Linked DNA regions of Breoghania sp. L-A4. The protein of the gene in region 2 interacts with the protein of the main gene of each other region in a pairwise test. Links are inferred from orthologs where the notes say so. Each region holds a gene or a part of one and is shown on either strand. Other genes may lie near its edges.

Region 1 (3,393 bases), 1.9 Mb from region 2 along the record:
CGCCTGCTACAAATCGAAAGCCTTCGCAAAAGCCTGCCGCGATCTCGGCCTCAAGCACATCCGCACCCGACCCTACACGCCCAAGACAAACGGCAAGGCCGAACGCTTCATACAGACCGCGTTGCGGGAATGGGCCTATGCCATCGCCTACCCAACGTCACGCCATCGCGCAGCCGAACTGCCGATCTGGCTACACCGCTACAATTGGCACCGGCCACATGGCAGCCTAAAATCCAAAACACCGATCAGTCGACTCGATCTAACCGAGGACAACCTCTTGAGGCTCCACATCTAGCTGCGCAGCGTGCCGCCGGTGGCTTTTTCGACGCCGGCGATGATCCGGGCCGCAACGGCCTCGATTTCGTCATCCGTCAGCGTCTTTTCCGTGGGCTGCAGCGTCACGTCGATGGCGATGGACTTCTTGCCTTCCGGCACACCCTTGCCCTCATAGACGTCGAAGACGTTGACGTCGCTGATCAGTTTCTTTTCCGCGCCGCGCGCCGCCTTGAGGATCTTTTCCGCCTGGGTGTCGCCGTCGACGACGAAGGCGAAGTCGCGCTTCACCGGCATCAGATCGGCGACATTCAGCGCGCCCTTGGAACGCGACGCCTTGCCCTTGGGCTGCGGCACGGCGTCGAGATAGACCTCGAAGCCGACCACCGGGCCCTCGATGTCGAGAATTTCGAGAACGCGCGGATGGATCTCGCCGAAGGCGGCGAGCGCGTTCTTCGGGCCGAGCTTCAGCATGCCCGAGCGGCCCGGATGGAACCACGCCGGCGCATCGGTGAAGACCTGCAGGTTGGACACCGGCGCGCCGATGGCCTCGAGCGCCGCCATCGCGTCGGCCTTGGCGTCAAACACGTTGACGGGATCCGCGGCGCCCGACCAGTGACGGCCCGAACCGGTCAGCACGGCGGTGCCCCGGCGTACGCCGGTGGCGACCATGGTCTGGTCGGAGGGTTTGTCGCCGGCAAACACCTGACCGACCTCGAACAGCGCCACGTCGCCGTAGCCGCGATCGGCGTTGCGCTGGGCGGCCGACAGCAGGCCCGGCAGCAGGCTGGGGCGCATGTCGGACATGTCGGCGGAAATCGGATTGGCCAGCGCGATCTCCGGCTGTCCGCCGCCGAAGGCTTCCGCATGCGCCTTGGGCAGGAAGGACCAGGTGACGGCTTCATTCAGTCCGCGCACGGCGAGCGCCCGGCGCGCCTTGTTGCGGCGGACCTGGCCGGTGGTCAGAACCTGGGCGGCGACGCTGCCCATGCGCGGCAGCGGCGTCGACGGGATCTTGTCGACGCCGACGATGCGCATCACCTCTTCCACCAGATCGGCCTTGCCGTGGATGTCGGGCCGCCAGCTCGGCGGGGCGACCTTCCAGGTGCTGCCCGCGCCCGATACCCAGAAGCCAAGCCGCGTCAGCATGACCTTGATTTCGGTGGCGGAGATCTCCAGCCCCGACAGGCGCTTCACTTCCGTCACCGGGAAATCGATGATCATCTCGACTTCCGGCACCGCGCCCGCGGTGGTGACCTGGCTTGCCGTGCCGCCGCAGATGTCGAGCACATGCTGGGTTGCCTCTTCCAGGCCCGGCAGCATGAAGGCGGGGTCAACGCCGCGCTCGAAGCGGTAGCGCGCGTCGGAGTTGAGCCCCAGCTTGCGGCCGGTCTGGGCGATGTTGATCGGGTCCCACAGCGCCGATTCGATCAGCACGTCGGTGGTCGTCTCGTCGCAGCCGGTATGTTCGCCGCCCATGATGCCGCCGATGGAATCGAGCGTGTTGTCATCGGCGATCACGCACATGGTGTCGTCGACCGCGTATTCCTTGCCGTCGAGCGCCAGGATCGTTTCGCCCGGCTGGCCGCGGCGCACGGTGAGGTGGCCCGTCACCTTGGCGGCGTCGAAGACATGCAGCGGACGGCCGCGGTCAAACGTCATGTAGTTGGTGATGTCGACGAGCGCATTGATCGGGCGCAGGCCGATGGCAATCAGCCGCTGCTGCATCCATTTGGGCGACGCGCCGTTTTTCACGCCGGAGACCTGCCGCAGACCGAAGGCCGGGCACAACGGCTTCGTGCCGCCGAAATCCAGCGCCACGGAAACGGGGCACGGTCCCTCGCCGGCGATCTGCCTGGGCCGGTGCTCCTTGAGCTTGCCGAGGCCGGCGGCGGCCAGATCACGGGCGATGCCGTGCACGCCGAGGCAGTCGGAGCGGTTCGGCGTGATGCCGATCTCGATCACCGGATCATCCAGCCCCGCCCAGGCGGCGTAGGCTTCGCCCACGGGCGCGTCCGCCGGCAGGTCGATGATGCCGTCGTGCTCGTCGGAGAGCTCGAGCTCGCGCTCGGAGCACATCATGCCGAAGCTCTCCACGTCGCGGATCTTGCCGACCGACAGCGTCACGTCGAGGCCCGGTACATAGTCGCCGGGCTTGGCGAAGACGCCGACAAGGCCTTCGCGCGCGTTCGGAGCGCCGCAGACGACCTGCAGCGGGGCGCCCTCGCCGGTGTCGACGCTGAGCACCTTCAGCCGGTCGGCGTTGGGATGCTGGGTGGCTGAGACGACCTTGGCGATGCGGAACGGCGCCAGCTTCTTCGCCGGATCGGCCACGTCTTCCACTTCCAGGCCGATCATCGTCAGCATGTCGACGATCTCGCCGAGTGTGGCGTCGGTTTCCAGGTGGTCCTTGAGCCAGGAGAGGGTGAATTTCATGGGAACATTCCAATTTGGGTCGCGGCGCTGTCAGTGGAGCGATACGCACGGTATAGGCAATTCGATAGTGTGAGCCGGAATCGGTCGCCGCTTCGAACTCGATCGTCATCCTCGGCCTTGTGCCGAGGATCCATCTTGTCCCCCCGTGCCGCCATGGATCCTCGGCACAAGGCCGAGGATGACGACGGAGAGCCTGGCACGTCTCGGCCGGTATCCGGCGTTACGCCAGCGTCTCGTAAAGATCGTCCCATTGCGGGTTGGTTGCCTCGATAAGATTGATCTTCCATTGGCGATAGTAGCGCTTTACCGATTTTTCCCGCTGGATGGCATCAGTGACGTTGAAATGCTCTTCGTACCAGACCAGCATCTTGCATCCATATTTCTTCGTGAACCCCGGGATCAGGCCTTCGCGATGTTCATAGGCCCGACGAGCAAGGTCCGAGGTGACGCCGGTGTATAGCGTTCCTCGTGCCTTCGATGCGACGATATAGACGAAGCCCGTCATAAGCCCTCGCCCGCTCTCCACATCCTCTCGGACCGTTCCTTTTCGTCATCCTCGGGCTTGACCCGCCGTTTCGTCATCCTCGGGCTTGTGCCGAGGATCCATCTTGTTCGTGCCTTGCCGCCGTGGATCCTCGGCACAAGGCCGAGGATGACGACGGAGAGTCCGGCACGTCGGGCCGG
Region 2 (6,155 bases):
GGTATGACGGCTGAGTGAGCTGCAAGCGGTGCTCCAAGCACCCCGTGTCAGATGCCCCGGCGGCTGGCGCGCCAGAGGGTCCACTGGCGGCGCCATTGGGCCAGCTCGATGGGCGTGTTGAAGGGATCGACGCCCGGCCTTTCCATCGCCGCGAGATAAGGCTCGATGAGCGCGAGCGGCAGGAAGGCCGGCGCGCAGGCCGGATCGCAGGCGCCAAGCGCCGCGCGCGCCTTTTCCAGATGCCCGGCGATGATCAGCCGCAGCTCGCCGAGACACGCCCGCAGATGCGGCGTGGCATCAAGCTGGCGATAGCTCTCCATGTCGACGCCACAGGCGGACAGCAGATCGGCCGGCAGATAGGTCTGGCCGCGGCGGGCGTGCCAGGGCAGCGCGCGCAAGAGCCCCGTGAGCGCATAGGCGACGCCGCCATGCCCGGCCGCGTCGGCCGGAGCCCCCTCGCCGTTCTCCGCCAGAATCATCGAGACGAGCTGGAACAGCACCGAGGTCGTCTCACCGGCGTAGCCCTCCAGATCGCTCAGGCTGGGCATCGGGTCGTCGTAAAGATCGAAGATCCGCGCTTCGAGCAGATCGAGAAACGGTTTTTCTGGCAGATCGTAGCGCGCGATGGTCTCCAGCAGCGCCGCCGCGACCGGATGGGCGGCCGTCTCCGGCTGTCCCGAGGCGTTCCCCGTCAGCGTGTCGCGCCACCATTGCAGGCGGATCTCGCCGGGCAGCGCATCGCTGACCAATTCGCGCACCCGCGCCACCTCGAGGTTGAAGGCGTAAAGCGCGAAGACGTGCGGCCGCGCGCCGGCAGGCACGAAGAGGGTCGCAAGGTACCGGTCCTTGTCGTGGCGCCGGACCAGATCCTGACAATGATCGAATGAGGATTGCATGGAAGCGATGTAGTCCAAAATCGGGTGCTGTCCACCGGAAACCAGCAGCAGACACCCGTCCCGGCGATCAGTCGACCGCCAGGAGCGCCGCGGCGACCGCGCGGTTCTCGGCCAACAGCACGTTGAGCGTGCGCACCGCCGCGCCGGTGGCCATGGAATCGGCCGAAATGCCGTGCGCGCGGAACCGCTCGCGCAGGCCTGGCTTGATCGGCACGAGCGTCGGTCCGGAGCCGATCAGCAGGATCTCGATGCCGTCGGCTTCCGCAAACAGCGGCGCGAAGGCATCCGCGGTCATGTCGTCGGGCGAAACCGGATCCCATCCGTAGACGCCCGAGGGCAGCACCAGAAGCGAGCCGCGATGCGACATGTCGGCGAAACGGAAGCCCCCTCGCCATAGGCGTCGATCGGGGCGCGCCCTGGAAAATGCGCGTCCCGAACGATGATTCCCTTGCCGCGTGGGCCGGCCATCGTGACCTCACGCAGCTCCGGTTTCGGGTTCCGGGGTGCTGTCCGCGGATTCCGGCTGAGGCCGCAGTTTCAGATAGATCAGCACGGGCGCGGCGATGAAGATCGACGAATAGGTGCCGACCACGATGCCCCAGATCATCGCGAAGGTGAACGAACGGATCACCTCGCCGCCGAAGATATACAGCGCCAGAAGGGCGATCAGCGTCGTCAGCGACGTCATCGTCGTGCGCGACAGCGTGTCGTTGATCGACAGATCGAGCAGTTCGGGTAGCGGCATCTTCTTGTATTTGCGCAGGTTTTCTCGAATCCGGTCGTAAACCACCACCGTATCGTTGAGCGAGTAGCCGACGATCGTCAGGATCGCGGCGATGCTGGAGAGTCCGAAGTCGAGCTGCAGCACCGCGAACATGCCGATGGTCAGGATCACGTCGTGCACGGTCGCGACAATGGCGCCGACGGCGAATTGCCACTCGAAGCGGAACCAGATGTAGATCAGCACGGCGAAAAGCGAAGCGAGGACGGCGATGGTGCCGGCCTGTGCAAGCTCACCGGAGACGCGCGGACCGACCGCCTCGATGCGGCGGAAGTTCACCTCGTCGGCGAACTCGTCGCGCACGAGGGCCACCGCGCGCTGCTGCCCTTCCTCCGCGCCTTCCTGACGTTCGATGCGGATCAGCACGTCATCGGGCGCGCCGAAGGTCTGCACCTGCACATCACCCAGATTGAGATCCTTCAGCCGCGTGCGGATGGCGGAGATGTCAGCCGGACCGTCCGTGGTCTGGATCTCGATGATGATGCCGCCGCGGAAGTCGATGCCGTAATTCAGGCCGATAACGAAGAACATCGCGATGGAACTGACGATGGCCAGCACGGAGAGCGGAAACGAAAACCGCCGGTTTATCATGAAGCCGAAGTGGGTCACTTCGGGCACGAGTCTCATCAGACGCATATCAAGACCCTTCCACGGTCAGATCGGCACGCGCGTGGGGCGGCGCAGCTGCACCCACATCGCGATGAGGAAACGGGAGAACGTGAAAGCCGAGAAGACGGTCGTCACGATGCCGATGGCCAGCGTCACGGCGAAGCCGCGAATGGGGCCGGACCCGAGGTAGAACAGGATCACGGCGGCGATCAGCGTGGTAATGTTGGCGTCCAGGATGGTTCCCAGCGCCCGGTTGAAGCCCACGTCAATCGCCCCGATGGCCGAACGGCCGAGCCTCGCTTCCTCACGAATACGCTCGAATATCAGCACGTTGGCGTCCACCGCCATGCCGACAGTCAGCACGATACCGGCAATGCCGGGAAGCGTCAGCGTGGCGCCCAGCGTGCTCAGCGCGCCGAAGATCAGGATCATGTTGACGATCAGCGCCAGGTTGGCGAAGACGCCGAACAGCCCGTAGGCCGCCAGCATGAAGACCACCACGCCGAACGTGCCGAGCAGGGAGGCAATCTTGCCCGCCTCGATGGAATCCGCACCCAGGCCGGGGCCGACGGTGCGCTCCTCCAGGATCGTCAGGCGCGCGGGCAAGGCGCCGGCGCGCAGCAGGATCGCCAGGTCGTTGGCGCCCTCGACGGTGAAGCTGCCCGAGATCTGGCCGGAGCCACCGAGAATCGGCTCGCGGATCACCGGCGCGGAGACCACCTCATTGTCGAGCACGATGGCGAACGCCCGATTGACATTCTGCTGCGTCACCAGGGCGAACTTGCGCGCGCCCGAGGTGTTGAAGCGGAAAGAGACGACGGGCTCGTTGGAGCGCTGGTCAAAGGTCGCCTGCGCATCGACGAGATCCTCGCCGGTGAGAAGCGCGTTCTCCTCCACCAGATAGAGCTGCGGCGGATCGTCGACCGAAGGCAGCAGCAAGGTGCCGACCGGCGGACGCGTCTGGGCCGCCTGCTCCGGCGCCATGGTGCTGTCGACCATATGGAAGGTCATCTGGGCGGTCTGGCCGATCAGCGCCTTCAGGCGCTCGGGGTCGGACAGGCCCGGAGCCTCGACAAGAATGCGGTCCTCGCCCTGCCGCTGGATCGAGGGATCGGTGGTGCCCATCTCGTCGATACGGCGGCGGATAACCTCGATCGACTGGTCGACGACCGAGCGCACGCGCTGCGCCAGACCTTCCTCGGTGAAGGTGAAGCGGGCGAGGCCGTCGTCGGAGACCGTGAGCTGGAATTCGTTCACCGCCGTGCCGCTGAAGACAGACGACGCAAGCGGGTTGAGCAACTCGCTCAGCCGCTCCCGCGCGTCGTCGATGCGGGCGGTGTCGCGCAGGCGCAGCTGCACCGCGTCGTCGCCTTGCACGGCAAGCCCGGTGTAGCCGATGCGCGGCTCCTCGCGGCGCAGGGCGTCACGGACCTCGCCGACGAGGGTGCGCAGGCGCTTGGTCGTGTAATCCTTGCGATCGACCTCATAGAGCAGATAGACGCCGCCCTGAAGATCCAGCCCGAGCACCACCTGCTTGCCCGGAATCCAGTCCGGCCAGCGGGCGACATTCTCCGCGGCGAAGAAGTTCGGCAGGCTCGTCAACACCCCGGCCAGGACGATCAGAACAATCACGCCGATTTTCCAACGTGCGAAATACAGCATATCGCGGCGTCCATTCCTTCTGGATCACGATGCGGCGGGCCAGAGAGCCTTGCGCCGCGACGCGATCGATTCGTGTAAGTTGGCCCGGAATGCGGGCGGTTTCCCGCCAATCGCTCATTCCCGCCTGAATATTCCGCCCGCCGGAACCAGTACGACCGATTGGCCCGCCATGGCGCGGCCTGACGGCCCGAAGGCACGCCGCATCGAGCGGATGCGCCCTGCATGGAGCCTGGGAGCCCGAAAGGCGGCATGGCCGCCTCCCGTCAGATCACCCGGCAACGCCCCGCGGCCCCATCACGGGCCGGAGGCGTCTTGCGGGCGCAGTCGCCGCCGGCCGCTGTCAGGCGGCAGGCTCACCCTTGGCGCGGACTTCCTGGACCATGGCGCGCATGATGCGCACCTTGATGCCTTCGGCCACTTCCACCTGGATCTCGGCGTCGTCGATAACCTTGGACACCTTGCCGATCATGCCGCCGGCCGTGACGATCGTGTCGCCACGACGCAGACCAGCGACCATTTCCTGGTGCTGCTTCACGCGCTGGCGCTGCGGGCGGATGATCAGGAAATACATGATCACGAAGATCAAGATGAACGGCAGGATCGACATCAGAAAATCGCCGCCGACCGGTAGACCGCCCTGCGCGAAGGCTGGGGTCACGAACATAGACCTCTCCAAGAAATTGTTGTTGGGACAGCCTCACCGACGCACCACGCGCGGGCGGGCTCTCCACTTCATTTTAGCCGCGCGGACTATAACCGCGTGCCCGCGCTTTGCAAGGGACGGCATGCCTTACCGGGGGCGCGAGCCCGTCTTTTGATTCACACGCGGCCCGTGCTACAGGCTGTTGACTCCGGGCGGCCCGAGGGCCGCGACGGATTCGCCGCGCATGGGGCCGGCCGCGCGGACACCGCCCGCGGCGTCCCGGCCCGACGCGGAGCAGATCAACCACCGGCCGAGCACCCCGCCATGACCGCACCTTCCGAATTCACCGAACTGACCCGACGTCTCGACACGCTTATCGCGCTGATCGAGCGCGCCGTGCCCGCCGTGCCCCCCGCCCCGACTTCGACGCGGCCGACGCCTTCGTCTGGGCGCCCGCCACGCAGACGCTGGACCCGGTGCAAAGCGTCAACCGAGTGGCCATGGTGCTGCTGCAGGCGGTGGACCGCATGCGCGACACGCTGATTTCCAACACCGAGCGCTTCGCGGGCGGGCTGCCAGCCAACAACGTGCTGTTGTGGGGCGCGCGCGGCATGGGCAAATCGTCGCTGGTGAAGGCGAGCCACGCGCTGGTCAATGAACAGCGGGCCAGGGAGGGCAAGGGACCGCTCAAGCTCATCGAGATCCACCGCGAGGACATCGAAAGCCTGCCGGCGCTGATGAAGCTGCTGCGCGGCAGCGCCATGCGCTTCATCGTGTTCTGCGACGATCTGTCGTTCGACGGCAACGACGCGTCCTACAAGTCCCTGAAGGCGGTGCTCGAGGGCGGCGTCGAAGGACGCCCGGACAACGTGCTGTTCTACGCCACATCGAACCGCCGCCATCTTTTGCCGCGCGACATGATGGAGAACGAACGCTCCACGGCGATCAATCCGAGCGAGGCGACAGAGGAAAAGGTGTCGCTGTCGGACCGATTCGGCCTGTGGATCGGCTTCCACAAGTGCAGCCAGGACGACTATCTGGAGATGGTGCGCGGCTACTGCCGCCACTTCAAGATCGACATTTCCGAAGAGGAGATGCGCCGGGATTCGCTGGAATGGTCGGCGACCCGCGGCGCCCGCTCCGGCCGCGTCGCCTGGCAGTACATCCAGGATCTGGCGGGACGCCTCGGCGTGCCGCTGACGGAGTAGCGTGTGGGGGTTGGCGGGACGGTCAGGAGCGCCAGAAAAGCCAGCCGCACAGCGCGATCGACGCGATCCACGCGGCGGCGACGGCTGCCGCGGCGCACAGGCTGACCGGCCTTGATCGCATCGCCTCGGCGGCGGCGCGATGTTCGGCCATGAGCTCGGGCGGGATCAGCCGGATGACCAGCAGAATGCCGAGCGGAACAATGACTGCGTCGTCCAGATAGCCGAGCAGCGGGATGAAGTCGGGAATCAGGTCGATCGGTGAGAGCGCGTATCCAGCCACCACGGCGGCCAGGACCTTCGCATACCACGGCACCCGCGGATCACGGCCCGCCAGATAGACGGCAAGCACGTCGCGT

The links. The genes of interacting proteins can lie anywhere in the genome.
Region 1: the proteins of secD (region 2) and pheT interact in binary tests that used the Escherichia coli proteins (3 or more experiments, as listed by UniProt). The link is inferred for Breoghania sp. L-A4 from one-to-one orthologs.

Annotation. Positions count from the first base shown.
Region 1 is NZ_CP031841.1:578,254-581,646, forward strand. The notes cover bases 1-3,043. They hold pheT (phenylalanine--tRNA ligase subunit beta), read right to left. Parts: upstream 2,710-3,043; coding sequence 292-2,709; downstream 1-291. Other genes in these bases: D1F64_RS02810 (IS481 family transposase), read left to right, coding at 1-295; D1F64_RS02820 (GIY-YIG nuclease family protein), read right to left, coding at 2,930-3,043. Outside these bases: more of D1F64_RS02820, read right to left, coding at 3,044-3,214.
Region 2 is NZ_CP031841.1:2,460,720-2,466,874, reverse strand. The notes cover bases 1,641-4,524. They hold secD (protein translocase subunit SecD), read right to left. Parts: upstream 3,949-4,524; coding sequence 2,332-3,948; downstream 1,641-2,331. Other genes in these bases: yajC (preprotein translocase subunit YajC), read right to left, coding at 4,289-4,524; secF (protein translocase subunit SecF), read right to left, coding at 1,641-2,313. In the rest of the region: D1F64_RS11345 (phytoene/squalene synthase family protein), read right to left, coding at 48-896; more of secF, read right to left, coding at 1,372-1,640; more of yajC, read right to left, coding at 4,525-4,612; D1F64_RS11320 (ATP-binding protein), read left to right, coding at 4,825-5,799; D1F64_RS11315 (YkvA family protein), read right to left, coding at 5,822-6,155. UniProt on the Escherichia coli protein: Part of the Sec protein translocase complex. Interacts with the SecYEG preprotein conducting channel. SecDF uses the proton motive force (PMF) to complete protein translocation after the ATP-dependent function of SecA.